DNA from 2 places in the Mesorhizobium sp. B2-4-2 genome. Region 1 is predicted to be linked to the other one. Evidence: predicted binding sites of a transcription regulator. Region 1 holds the regulator's gene; the other holds the start of a gene.

Region 1 (7,139 bases):
AATCCACCGGACTTGCACAGTTCCCGATGGTGATGGGCGGCATCGTTCCGGTCGTCAATCTCGAAGGCATCAAGCCGGGCGAACTGGTGCTCGACGGCCCGACGCTGGCCGATATCTTCGTCGGCAAGATCACCAACTGGAATGACGCGGCGATCGCCAAGCTCAATCCCGACGTCAAGCTTCCCGACCAGGCGATCGCCGTCGTGCATCGCTCCGACGGTTCGGGCACCACGTTCAACTTCAGCTACTACCTGGCCGACGTCAGCGCCGACTGGAAGTCGAAGGTCGGCGTCAACACCGCGCTCGAATGGCCGGTTGGCATCGGCGCCAAGGGCAATGAAGGCGTCGCCAACAACGTCTCGCAGACCGGTGGCTCGATCGGCTATGTCGAATACGCCTACGCCAAGCAGAACAAGCTGACCTATGCCGACATGATCAACAAGGACGGCAAGAAGGTCGAGCCGACGGCGGCGGCGTTCTCGGCGGCGGCGGCCAATGCCGACTGGAGCTCGCAGCCGGGTTACGGCGTCATCCTGGCCAACCAGCCGGGCGCCGAATCCTGGCCGATGACGTCGGCGACCTGGATCCTGGTCTACAAGAAGCCCGGCGACGTGGCGGCGACCGGTGAAGCGCTCAAGTTCTTCGCCTGGTCCTACGCCAAGGGCGACGACATGGCCGGCGCGCTGGACTACGTTCCGATCCCCGACGCGGTCGTCAAGAGCGTCGAGGACATGTGGGCCAAGGACATCGTCGGCGAAGACGGCAAGCCGCTCTATTCCGCCATGTAATCCCTGCTGAACGAGGAGGGCGCTTCACGGCGCCCTCCCTGTCTTCCTTTGAAACGCGAGGGCCAGATGACCGCCGTCTCCGAAGCCATGCCATCGTCGGCCGCCATGCGGGCCAGGGAAGCGACGGTCCGGCGCTTCGCGCTCACCGATACGATTTTCCGGGCGGCGACACGCTTTTCCGCCATCCTCGTCCTGCTCATCCTCGGCGGCGTGGCGATTTCGCTGTTTGCCGGCTCGTGGGAAGCGCTGTCGAAATTCGGGTTCTCCTTCCTGACGACCGAATCGTGGAACCCGGTTACCGAGAATTTCGGGGCGCTGGCCCCGATCTACGGAACCATCGTCACCGCCGCCATCGCTATCCTGATCGCCGTTCCCATCGGCATCGGCATCGCCATCTTCCTTACCGAACTCTGCCCGCGGCCACTCCGACGCCCCATCGGCATCGCCGTCGAGCTGCTTGCCGGCATACCCTCCATCATCTACGGCATCTGGGGCCTGTTCGTGTTCGCGCCGTTCCTGCAGACGACGGTGCAGCCCTTCATCATCAAGCTTTTCCACGACGTGCCGGGACTCTCCAGCCTGTTTGCCGGCCCGCCCTACGGCATCGGCCTTCTGACCTCGGCGATGATCCTTGCCATCATGGTCCTGCCCTTCATCACCTCGATCACCAAGGATGTCTTCGACACGGTGCCGGCGGTGCTGAAGGAATCGGCCTACGGCATCGGCTGCACGACCTGGGAGGTCACGCGCCGCGTCGTCATCCCCTATACCCGCGTCGGCATCATGGGCGGCGTCATGCTCGGCCTCGGCCGCGCGCTCGGCGAAACCATGGCGGTAACCTTCGTCATCGGCAACGCCCACCGCATCAGCGCCTCGCTGTTCGCGCCCGGCACGACGATCTCGGCGACCATCGCCAACGAATTCACCGAAGCCGACGGCGATCTCTATACGTCTTCGCTGGTGGCGCTCGGCCTGATCCTGTTCGTCATCACTTTCCTGATCCTTGCCCTTGCGCGCTACATGCTGCTGCGCATGGACAGCCGCACGGGAGCCTGACCGATGTCGACGGCCACATCGCTTCACAATCGACGCAAGCGCAGGAATGCCGTGATGATGACGCTATGCGTCACGGCGGCGGGCATCGGCCTGGCCTGGCTGGCGCTCATCCTCGGCGCACTGCTCTATAAGGGCCTGTCGGGTGTTTCGCTCTCTGTGTTCACCGAAATGACACCGCCGCCCGGCGATGCCGGCGGCCTGCTCAATGCCATCTACGGCAGTATCATGATGACAGTCATCGCCGTCATCGTCGGCACGCCGATCGGTGTCCTCGCTGGGACCTACATGGCCGAATATGGCCGCTTCTCGCGCCTCACCACCGTCGTGCGCTTCATCAACGACATCCTGCTGTCGGCACCCTCGATCATCGTCGGCCTGTTCGTCTACGAGCTGCTGGTGCGGCCGATGGGACATTTCTCGGCGATCGCCGGTGCCGTCGCACTGGCCATCCTGGTCATCCCGGTCGTCGTTCGCACCACCGAGGACATGCTCAACCTGGTGCCGAACGCCTTGCGCGAGGCCGGCGCCGCGATCGGCGCGCCGCGCTGGGTGGTCATCCGCTCGGTCGCCTACCGTGCGGCGCTGTCGGGCATCGTCACAGGCATATTGCTGGCCATCGCCCGCATTTCCGGCGAGACGGCGCCGCTGCTCTTCACGGCGCTCAACAACCAGTTCTGGTCGAGTAATCTCAATGCGCCGATGGCCAGCCTGCCCGTCACCATCTTCCAGTTCGCTCTCAGCCCCTACGAGGAATGGCAGCAGCTGGCGTGGACCGGCGCACTCATAATCACCCTTACGGTTCTCGGGCTGAGCATCTTCGCCCGCAGCCTTACCGGACGCAGAGAGGACAGATGAAACCGATGTTGTCCACTGAGTTGAATACGCCCGAAGTCGCGGTCGAGAAAGCCAAGATCGAGGTCAAGGGCCTCAATTTCTACTATGGCCAGTCGAAGGCGCTGAAGGATATCAGCCTGTCGCTGCCCGAGCGCAGCGTCACCGCCTTCATCGGGCCTTCGGGCTGCGGGAAGTCGACGCTGCTGCGCGTCTTCAACCGCATCTACGAGCTTTACCCGAGGCAGAGCGCCGAGGGCCAGGTGCTGCTCGACGGCCAGAATATCCTCGACCGTTCGCAGGATCTCAACCTGCTCAGGACCAAGATCGGCATGGTGTTCCAGAAGCCGACGCCGTTCCCGATGTCGATCTACGAGAACATCGCCTTCGGCGTCAGGCTCTATGAGAAGCTCAGCAAGGCGGAGATGGACGGCCGTGTCGAGCAGGCGCTGAAGCGCGCGGCACTGTGGAGCGAGGTCAAGGACAAGCTCAACGCCAGCGGCCTCAGCCTTTCGGGCGGCCAGCAGCAGCGCCTCTGCATCGCCCGCACGGTGGCGGTGAAGCCGGAGGTCATCCTGCTCGACGAGCCTGCCTCGGCGCTCGATCCGCTGTCGACCGCCAAGATCGAGGAGCTGATCGACGAGTTGCAGGCCGATTATACGATCGTCATCGTCACCCACAACATGCAGCAGGCGGCGCGCGTGTCGAAGCAGACCGCCTTCATGTATCTGGGCGAGCTGGTCGAGTTCGACCGCACCGAGAAGATCTTCACGTCGCCCCGCGAGAAGCGCACGCAGGACTATATCACCGGCCGCTTCGGCTGATCCCAGGCATACGAGGACCAAGATCATGGCCGAACACACAGTCGCAGCCTTTGACGAAGATCTCGGACAGATCAGCAGGCTGATCCGCGACATGGGCGATCTCGCCTCATCGATGGTCGGCGGCGCGACCAAGGCGCTCCTGAATTCCGACAACGCGCTCGCCCAGCGCGTCGTCTCCGACGACGCGATCATGGATGCGCGCCAGCGCGAACTCGACGACCGCGCCATCACCCTGATCGCCAAGCGGCAGCCCATGGCGGACGATCTGCGCCATGTCGTCGGCTCGATCCGCATGGCGGGCGATCTCGAACGCATCGGCGATCTCGCCAAGAACATCGCCAAGCGCGTCGGCACCGTCGGCCTTGCCGCCACGCCGCGCGACCTGTCGCACTCCATCGACGCCATGGCGCAGCTTGTGCTGATCCAGGTCCAAGGCGTGATCGAGGAGTATGCGGCGCGCGATGCCGCGGCACTTGCCAAGCTGCGCGCCGACGATGAACGCATCGACGTCAAATACACGTCGGTCTTCCGCGAGCTGCTGACCTACATGATGGAGGATCCGCGCAACATCACCGCCTGCACGCATCTTTTGTTCTGCGCCAAGAATCTCGAGCGCATCGGCGATCACGTGACCAACATTGCCGAAAATGCCTATTATGTGCTGACCGGCACGCAATTGCCCGCCAATCGCCCGAAGCAGGACGAGACGGCGATGTCGGCGCCAGCGGCTTGACGGCAGGGGTGACCAGTCGATGATCGCGCCACGCATCATGGTGGTGGAGGACGAGGAGCCGCTGGGTGTGCTGCTCCGTTACAATCTGGAATCGGAGGGTTATCAGGTAGAGGTGGTGACGCGCGGCGACGAAGCCGAGATCCGCTTGCAGGAGAATGTCCCTGACCTTCTTGTGCTCGACTGGATGGTGCCGGCGGTGTCCGGCATCGAGCTCTGCCGCCGTCTCCGCATGCGGCCCGAGACCGAGCGGCTGCCGATCATCATGCTGACGGCGCGCGGCGAGGAAAGCGACCGGGTGCGCGGTCTCTCCACCGGCGCCGACGACTATCTGGTCAAGCCGTTCTCAACGCCGGAATTCATGGCACGCGTCAAGGCGCTGCTGCGCCGCGCCAAGCCCGAAGTTCTGTCCAGCGTGCTCAAGGTCGGCGACATCGTGCTCGACCGTGAATCGCACCGGGTCTACCGCAAGAAAAGCGAGATCCGGCTCGGGCCGACCGAGTTCCGCCTGCTCGAATTCATGATGCGACATCCCGGCCGCGTGTTCTCGCGCAGCCAACTGCTCGACAATGTCTGGGGCGAAACGATCTATATCGACGAGCGCACCGTGGACGTGCATGTCGGCCGGCTGCGCAAGGCGGTCAACAATGGCCGCATGCCTGACGTGATCCGCACCATTCGGGGCGCGGGGTATGCGATTCGCGAAGACTAGGGATATGTCACGCAACGTTCTCGCCCACGCCTGATTTCGCCTGTGCCCCCGGCGCGAAAATCTCCTGGTCGACGAAGGTCAGCGCGCGCATGGCGCAGCCCTCGCGGATCAGTGGCAGTTCGTTCGGCTCGGTGTCGAAGGAAATCGATTTCGAGTGCTGGCCGCCGGCGGTCTGGGCAATGGCCTCGCGCAGAGCCGGCTCGATCAGGTCGAAGGCGGCGGCGCTGACGCCGACCATGGCGACCGGCGCCGGATCGATCAGCGCGAACAGGCTGCCAAGGCCGTAACCCAGCGCCTCGCCGGCCTTGCGGTAGGCTTCGCGCTCCGGCCCGTCCTTTTCGCGCGCCGAGGCCGCCAGGGTGCGCATGTCGGCGTCGCTGACGTCGACGGGCTCGGTGTCCTCGCCAAGCTGCCTCGCGTTGCGCCAGATGGCATAGTTGCCGGCATAGGCCTCGACGCAGCCGCGCCGCCCGCAGCGGCAGAGCGCCCCGCCGGGGCGATGGATCATGTGGCCGAACTCGCCTCCGGATGAATGGGTGCCGGTGAACAGTTCACCCTTCAGCACCAAGCCCATGCCGATGCCGTGCGACAAAAGGATGGCGATGAAGTCGTCGCGGTAGCGCTGGGGATCGCGCCAGCGCAGCGCCACCGCCATCATGTTGCAATCGTTCTCCATGGTGGCGGGAATGCCGAACTCGGCCTCCAGTATGTCGGCGAAGGCGATGTCGGTCTGCGGCGTGATCGGCGACCACAGCATGGTGCGCGCATCCGTGTCGGTGATGCCCTGGATCGCCAGCGCGATACGGGCGATGCTGCCGACGTCGAGGTCGGGATCCTCGAACCGCCGCCTGACGATGGCCACGCATTCGCCGATCAGCGCCTCGCGCGACAGGGTGAGCGTGTCCAGCCGGCGCTGCTCTTCAGATATCACCTGGCCGGCATAGTCGATGACGGCAACGGAGAGAAAATTCAGCGACAGCACCACGGTCATCACCGCCGCGGCTTCAGGGTTGAGGCTGAGGCCGACCTGCGGCCGGCCGCGTTTCAGCGCACCGGCCTCGCTCGGCTTGCTCTGCGCCAGGATGCCTTCGCCAATCAGGTCGGAGGAGATCGCCGATATGGTGGAATGGCTGAGCCCGGTGGTCGCGGCAATCTCGGTGCGCGAGGGCTGCCCGGCACGGCGCACGGCCGCGATCACCATCGCCCGGTTGCGTCGGCGCAAATCGTCGTGGCGGATTCCGACCGACATGTTTCTCGCATCCTCCCCGTCGCCGCGTTCTCTCCCCAGGATCCCGACGACCGTCAAATACTGGCAGAACCGGCCTTGGCTGTCATTATTTATTCCGGAGCTCGAAAAAAATTCACGAGGACATCAAAATACATCAGAATCGACGTTGACAGCGTTCCGACGATGGACCAGTGTTTTTTCGAGGCTCGAAAAAATAGAGCCTTTGTGCCGGCCTACGGGCCTGTTTGGTCGCGCCATACGCGGCGCAGGGAGGATTAAGATGAAGAGATTCACAGCCGCCATCCTGGCGGGTGTCGCCATGTCGCTGACGCTCGCGTCGGTCGCGCAGGCGAAGGACAAGGTCATCGGCGTTTCCTGGTCGAACTTCCAGGAAGAGCGCTGGAAGACCGACGAGGCCGCCATGAAGAAGGCGATCGAAGCCGCCGGCGACAAGTATATTTCCGCCGACGCCCAGTCCAATCCCGGCAAGCAGCTCACCGACGTCGAGAGCCTGATCTCCCAGGGCGCCAATTCGCTGATCATCCTGGCGCAGGACGCCTCCGCCATCGGCCCGGCGGTGCAGAAGGCGCTCGACGAAGGCATTCCGGTCGTCGGCTATGACCGCCTGATCGAGAACAAGGACGTCTTCTATCTGACCTTCGACAACAAGGAAGTCGGCCGCATGCAGGCCCGCGAAGTGTTCAAGGTGAAGCCGGAAGGCAACTACGTCTTCATCAAGGGCTCGGGTGCCGATCCGAATGCCGATTTCCTGTTCTCGGGCTCCATGGAAGTGCTCAAGGACGCCATCGACAGCGGCAAGATCAAGAATGTCGGCGAAGCCTATACGGATGGCTGGCTGCCGGCCAACGCGCAGAAGAACATGGAGCAGTTCCTGACCGCCAACGACAATAAGGTCGACGCGGTCGTCGCGGCCAATGACGGCACTGCCGGCGGCGTCGTCGCGGCGCTG
Region 2 (7,139 bases), on a different contig from region 1:
TGTCGCCATTGGCCGATGGGCCGGGCTCGGTGAATTCCTGCTTGCCGAAGTAAAGCGCGATACCCGCCGCCAGAACCATCAGCATCACCAAGGAGATGATGAAGTTCATGAACACGACGACCTGACTGCGCGAAGCACGCGAGCGCTTCGGCGGCGGCGTGCCGGCCTCCGGCCGCAAGGCTTCGGCGGCTGTCTTCGGTACGATCGGTCCCGATGTCGCCTGCCCTTGCCCGAACTCTCCGTTGCCGGCCGGATTTGTGTTCATTTCGCCCTACCGTTTGATCTCTCAACGAATCCCCTGCGGCAGAGTAGGGGCGAATATGGCAAAATTGACGACACGCCGAAGCGCCGTCCGGCAGGCGGACGGTCAGCCATTGTAGCGCTGGAAGACCAGTGAAGCGTTGGTGCCGCCGAAGCCGAAGGAATTGGACAACGCCACGTCGATCTGGCGGGGACGCGGCTTGTTCGGCACCAGGTCGATCGCGGTCTCACGCTCCGGATTGTCAAGGTTGATGGTCGCCGGCGCGATGTTGTCGCGGATGGCGAGGATCGAAAAGATCGCTTCGGCAGCCCCTGCCGCGCCGAGGAGATGGCCGATCGACGACTTGGTCGACGACATCGAAATCTTCGATGCGGCATTGCCGACCAGCCGCTCGACAGCGCCGAGCTCGATCGTGTCGGCCATGGTCGAAGTGCCGTGCGCGTTGATGTAATCGACATCGGCGGGCGTCAGCTTTGCCCGGTTCAACGCCGCCGTCATGCAACGGAATGCGCCGTCGCCATCTTCAGCCGGTGCGGTGATGTGATAGGCGTCGCCGGTCAGGCCGTAGCCGGTCACTTCCGCATAGATCTTCGCGCCGCGCGCCTTGGCATGCTCGAGTTCCTCAAGCACGACGACGCCGGCGCCCTCGCCCATGACGAAGCCGTCGCGATCGCGGTCATAGGGCCGCGAAGCCGTTTGCGGCGCGTCGTTGCGCTCGGTCGAGAGCGCACGGCAGGCAGCGAAGCCAGCGATCGACAGTCGCGTCACCGGCGCTTCGGCGCCGCCGGCGACCATGACGTCGGCATCGCCCCAGATGATCAGCCGGGCTGCGTCGCCGATCGCATGCGCGCCGGTCGAGCAAGCGGTGACGACGGCATGGTTGGGGCCTTTCAGCCCATGCCGGATCGAAACCTGGCCGGAGACGAGATTGATGATCTGGCCGGGGATGAAGAAGGGGCTGATGCGGCGCGGGCCGCGCTCCTTCAGGATCATCGCGTTCTCGGCGATGCCTTCGATGCCGCCAATGCCCGAACCGATCAGAACGCCGGTGGCGCACTGCTCGGCATGGGTCTTCGGCTGCCAGCCGGAATCCTTCAGCGCCTCGTCGGCGGCTGCGATCCCGTACAGGATGAAGTCGCCGATCTTGCGCAGTTCCTTCGGCTCGAGCACCGCCTCGGGATTGAAGGTGGCGTTGCTGCCGTCACCACGCGGAACGACATGGGCGATCTTGCAGGCAAGATCCTCCACCTCGAACTCGGTGATGCGCTTGGCGGCGCTGCGGCCGGTCAGAAGTTCCTTCCAGCTGTGCTCGAAGCCCATGCCGAACGGCGACAGCAATCCAAGGCCCGTGACGACGACACGCCTCATCGCAGGTCCTCCCCGGTGATGACTGCGGAAAGCGTCAGGCCGAAGCCTTGTCGATGTACTTCACGGCATCGCCCACCGTCAGGATGGTTTCAGCCGCGTCATCGGGGATCTCGACGCCGAATTCTTCTTCAAACGCCATGACGAGTTCGACCGTGTCGAGACTGTCGGCGCCCAGATCGTCGATGAAGCTCGCCTGCTCCGTCACCTTGTCGGCATCGACGCCCAGGTGCTCGATGACAATCTTCTTGACGCGCTCTGCGGTGTCACTCATTTGGGGCATCCTCGTCTTTTGGTTGTCTGTCTTCGTTAGCGGGCGGAATGCCGCTAATCAAGCTGAAAGATGGTCCCGCCGGAAACGCAATGGCCGCAGACCGGTTTTTGCCCGAACCGCCGGGTTGCGGGCCGCATTACACGAAAAATCGTGGGCGTCCAAGCCGAAATGGTCGCTTTTCACAGCCCGCCCAGGCGTTGCCTGTCGCCGTCTCAAAGCCACCGCGAATACCCGGGCCCGGCCCGAAATGCATGCTTTGGCCGACCCGATCAGATCATCGCCATGCCGCCGTTCACATGGATGGTTTGGCCGGTGACGTAGCCGGCCTCGTTGGAGGCAAGATAAGCGACGGCGGACGCCACTTCGGCGCTGGTGCCCATGCGACGCGTCGGGATAGCGGCCATGATCGCCTCCTTCTGCTTGTCGTTGAGCTTGTCGGTCATCGCCGATTCGATGAAGCCCGGGGCGACACAGTTGACGGTTATGCTGCGGGTGGCGATCTCCTGCGCCAGCGATTTGGAAAAGCCGATCATGCCGGCCTTGGAGGCGCAGTAGTTGGTCTGGCCGGGATTGCCGGTGACGCCGACCACCGAGGTAATGTTGATGATGCGGCCGTGGCGACGGCGCATCATCGGATGGGTCAGCTCACGCGTCAGCCTGAACACGGCCGTCAGATTGACTTCGAGCACGCTGTCCCAGTCGGCGTCCGACATGCGCACGAACAGCCCGTCCTTGGTGATGCCGGCATTGTTAACCAGGATGTCGACGCCCTCGAGATCGGCCTCCGCTTTCTGGCCGAGCGCCTTGACCTCGTCGCGGTTCGACAGGTCGGCCGGAAACAGCTTCACCCGGTCGCCCAGGTCGGCGGCCAGCGCCTCCAGTCTCTCGACGCGCGTGCCGTGCAGGCCGACGATGGCGCCTTGCGCATGCAGCACCCTGGCGATCGCCTCGCCGATGCCTCCCGACGCGCCGGTGACAAGTGCCTTGCGGCCGGTCAGTTCGAACATGTGTTTTCCTCTTTGGTTTCGGAAGCTCAGCGAGCAACCTTATCTGTATACGTCTCGCGGGTATCCGATTGCCATCACCAACGGAATATCTTCAGCGATACAAGCCGCGCCATCAAATTCACACGCGGCGCCTCACCCGAGCGCCGCCAGTGCGGTTTCGACCTCGGCTGCGGAACCGACCGATGCCGTGGCGATTTCGCGGTTGATGCGCCGGGCCAGCCCTGAAAGCACTTTTCCCGCGCCGACTTCATAGAGCGTGGTGACGCCGTTCGCGCCGAACCACTCCACCGTCTCGCGCCAGCGCACGCGGCCGATCACCTGTTCGAACAGACGGCGCGCAATGATTTCGGGATCGCTGGTCGGAGTGACCGTGACATTGGAGACGAGCGGCACGACAGGCGCGTTCTTGGTTACCCCGGCCAGCGCCTCGCGCATGATCTCGGCGGCGGGCGCCATCAGCGCCGAATGGAAGGGCGCGGAGACCTGCAGCATCAGCGCTCGCTTGGCGCCTTTTTCCGTGCACAGTTTGGCAGCCAGTTCGACCGCTGCCTTGGCGCCGGAAATCACCAGCTGGCCACCGCCATTGTCGTTGGCGATCTGGCAGACCGATCCTTTGGCAGCCTCGGCGCAGGCGGCTTCGACATCGGCCTGCTCCAGTCCGATGATCGCCGCCATGGCGCCTTCGCCGGCGGGCACCGCCGCTTGCATGGCATTGCCGCGGATGCGCAGCAGCCTGGCGGCATCGGCAACCGAGACGAAGCCGGCGGCGGCAAGCGCCGAATATTCGCCCAGCGAATGGCCAGCGACGTAGGTAATCTTGTCCTTCAGCGAGAAGCCGCGCGCTTCCAAGGCCCTGATCGCGGCCAGCGATACGGCCATCAGCGCCGGCTGCGCGTTGGCGGTGAGCGTCAGCGCCTCTTCCGGCCCTTCCCAGATCAGCTTCGACAGGTTTTCGCCGAGCGCGTCGTCGACTTCGCTAAAAACCCTACGCGCCTCGGGGAAGGCATCGGCGAGGTCCTTGCCCATGCCGACAGCCTGGCTGCCTTGTCCCGGAAAGGTGAATGCAACGGCCATGTGTGGGCTCCCAAAGCTCGGTTCTGCTTGCCTGATACACGAATTTTCCTGCCTGTGACGCAACGCGGCCTGCCAAGTCAAGCCCGGTTCGACCCGGCCCCTTGGCAGCTTTGCCGGCCGAGTGCCTGTTCCAAAAGGCTTTTTGGCGATCACTCCTGATGAAAACCGCTCACGAATCGTTTGCTGGCTCTTCTTATTTCCGCCACAGGCGCTAGCTTTGCGTGACAATTCCATGACAATCGAGTGACGGGTCTGTCGCTGGGTGGGGAAGTTAAAGTGGCTAGGATTTCGAAAGGCGCAGGCAAAGCCGCGCCACAGTTTCTGGAAGACGATCCTTCCACCGGCTACCTGCCGGGACGGAAGTGGCCGACCATACGCTATGGGCTGACCAGCCTGCTGATCGCGGCCGTCCTGGTGTTCGCCATCGAATTGATCGTGCGCGGCGACTTCGCCGGCACGGTTTCCTTCTTCCTGCAGCCGCTCAAGCCGGGCTGGACCACGATCGTGGTGTTCGCACTGGTTCTGGTCGGCCTCGATGCCGTTTTCGGCCGCAGCTATCAAAGCCTGATGATCGTCGCGCCGCTGACGCTCTCGCTGGCTTTCATCGGTCACCAGAAATCGCATTATCTCGGCGATCCCCTCTACCCGACCGATTTCCTCTACTCCCGCCAGATCGTGGCGCTGCTGCCGCTTCTGGTGCGTGACCGTCCGATGACTGCCCTTGCCATGATTGTCGGCATCGTCGCCGGCCTGTCGCTGCTCATCTATGGCTGGCGGGTCTGGCGTCGAAAAGTGCCCATACTCAGCCGCAAGGGCCGTCTCGCCCGGCTGACGCTGGCCGTGCCGCTGCTCGCCTTCTTCGTCTCGATCATGGACTATGCCACCTTCTCCTGGACCCGGGACCGGCTGCAGATCATCCCGATTATGTGGGACCAGAAGGAAAATTACGCCTCCAACGGCTTTGCGCTCGCCTTCGCGCTGAACGTGCCGATGGCGCATGTCTCGGCGCCGCCAGGCTATTCGGAAAAGGCGATCGCGGCCATCGACAGGCCGCAGGTGACCGCCTCGGTGCCCCAGGAAAAGCCCGACATCATCGTCGTCATGAGCGAATCCTTCTGGGATCCGACCAAGCTGCCCGGGGTCACCATCACGCCCGATCCGATCCCTAACGTGCGGGCGCTGCGTTCGGGCTCCATGTTCTCACCCGAATTCGGCGGCATGACCGCCAATATCGAGTTCGAGGCACTGACCGGCTTCTCCAACGCCTTCCTGCCGGCCGGCAGCATCCCCTACCAGCAATATGTGCGCACGCCGACGCCGTCGCTGGCGACCTTCCTGAAGAGGGAGGGCTACAGGGCGCGCGCCATCCATCCGGGCACCAACTGGTTCTGGAACCGCGGCGCGGTCTATGCCGATTTCGGCTTCGACGACTTCAGATCGGAAGAGACGTTGCCGCCGATGCAAAAGCGCGGGCCGCTGGCATCCGACGCGGCGATGACGGACGAGATCATCAGCGAGGCCGATGCCAGCGATGCCCCGGTGTTCTTCTTTGCCGTCAGCCTGCAGAACCACGGCCCTTACGAGCCGAACCGCTACTACAACCCGACCCACACCGTGCAGGCGCCGATCAGCCAATGGGCGCGTGAATCGCTGCTGAGTTACACCGAGGGCTCGGCCGACGCGGACCGCGGTCTCGAACGCCTGATCGAATGGGCAAAGAAACGCTCTCGCCCCACCGTCATCGCCTTCTTCGGCGACCATCTGCCGCCGCTTGGGCCTGTCTATGTGGAGACCGGGTTCATGAAGGACAATGTCGCGCCGCGCAAGGAGGCTTCCGCCGAGGCGGCGCTGGAGCATCATCAGACGCCACTGGTCATCTGGTCAAACCGCACAGGCCCTGCCAAGGACATGGGCGCCGTCAGCCCCGCCTTCCTGCCCTATCACATCCTGAAAACGGCCGGCATCACCCACCCCTACTATACCGGCTTCCTGGGCGAGATGCGCGAACGCTACCGCGTAGTCGACCGCAATCTGCTGCTGACGCCGGCGGGAGAAGCCACGCCCGATTGGGCGCGGCAAAAGCAGATCGACCCGGCGATCCGCGACTTCCGGCTGCTGCAATACGACATGATGTTCGGCAAACGCCACGCGGCGCCCGACTTCTTCCCCGAAACGGTGGACAAGGTCGTCGCCCATATGAGCTGAAATTCGCGGCATCCTTCCAGGATGCCGCCCAGCGGGGTCGAGCGTTCAATTCGTCAGTTGCAATTTCGAGAATTTGTTGGCGATCTGCTGGAACACGTTCGGCAATTTGTTTGGATCGTTGACGGCATAGTAGTCGCTGGGATCCGAGGCGCAGGCGCTGTAGAGCGTGCGGTTGGCGGCGGTGTCGGATTGCAGCACCATCGTGTAGATTTCGGCGCCCTGCTTCTTCAGCTGCGTGCAGACGCTTTTGGTCCATCCGTCGACATTGCGCGCGGCGGTCGTCTGGTTGTCCGATCCAAGCCGACCGGCAGCGCCATAGTCTGAGCCCGCGAGAAAACCATAGGACGTATAGTCGGACTTGGTCGTCTCGTTGCTGGCGCCGTAGACGACATTCTCGCCGTCGGTGAGCAACATGACGATCTTGCTCACCCCAGGCGTCTTCCAAGGCGTCCCCTCGGCATATGGCGCACTCGGCGACAACACTCGCTGGCCCCAGGCCAGGCCCTCGGAAACATTGGTGCCGGACCCCGCCCATGCAAGCATCTTGGCGGCCTCGTTGCGAAGTTTTGTAAAGTCTTCGGTCAAGGGGACGATTGGCGAGGGACAGGACCGGTTTGGCCCCACCGTCAATTGCAAGGCGTTTGGATCGTTTGTGACCGCGGTGGCAATGGCGGTGTTCTGCGGCGCCACATATTTGGCGACTGTTTCAAGATCACCCCGCAAAAGCCCGGCAGCACTTCCAAGCAGGCCGCTCAGGTCTATTCCGAGAATATTCAGTCCGCCATTCCGAGCAAGTTTGGCCTCATCAGGGGCGTCGTCGATAAAGGAATTGTTGTAGTGATAGGCATCGTTTGAATAGCCGCTGGAAGGTCTCGTCCCCTTTCCCGGACTGTCCGGCGCGAAATAAGGCACGAACAGAGTGTCAGGGTAACGTGGATCAGGCGGCGTATCG

What was found. Region 1 encodes PhoB, which activates phosphate uptake and scavenging genes when phosphate is short. Its sites were predicted from a motif close to TGTCATNNANCTGTCAT; they were not measured.
Region 2: the regulator PhoB is predicted to act here: its motif matches at 4,204-4,220, upstream of FJ942_RS03460 (LTA synthase family protein).

The regions. Positions count from the first base shown of each region.
Region 1 covers NZ_VFVM01000015.1:91,681-98,819, forward strand. Annotated here, with positions in the region: gene pstS (phosphate ABC transporter substrate-binding protein PstS) at 1-788, shown strand, start outside; gene pstC (phosphate ABC transporter permease subunit PstC) at 855-1,844, shown strand; gene pstA (phosphate ABC transporter permease PstA) at 1,848-2,699, shown strand; gene pstB (phosphate ABC transporter ATP-binding protein PstB) at 2,696-3,499, shown strand; gene phoU (phosphate signaling complex protein PhoU) at 3,525-4,232, shown strand; gene phoB (phosphate regulon transcriptional regulator PhoB) at 4,252-4,941, shown strand; gene FJ942_RS25655 (ROK family protein) at 4,949-6,190, opposite strand; gene xylF (D-xylose ABC transporter substrate-binding protein) at 6,450-7,139, shown strand, end outside.
Region 2 covers NZ_VFVM01000001.1:715,778-722,916, reverse strand. Annotated here, with positions in the region: gene mltG (endolytic transglycosylase MltG) at 1-265, opposite strand, end outside; gene fabF (beta-ketoacyl-ACP synthase II) at 368-1,630, opposite strand; gene FJ942_RS03475 (acyl carrier protein) at 1,665-1,901, opposite strand; gene fabG (3-oxoacyl-[acyl-carrier-protein] reductase) at 2,171-2,908, opposite strand; gene fabD (ACP S-malonyltransferase) at 3,041-3,982, opposite strand; gene FJ942_RS03460 (LTA synthase family protein) at 4,259-6,187, shown strand; gene FJ942_RS03455 (pilus assembly protein) at 6,233-7,139, opposite strand, start outside.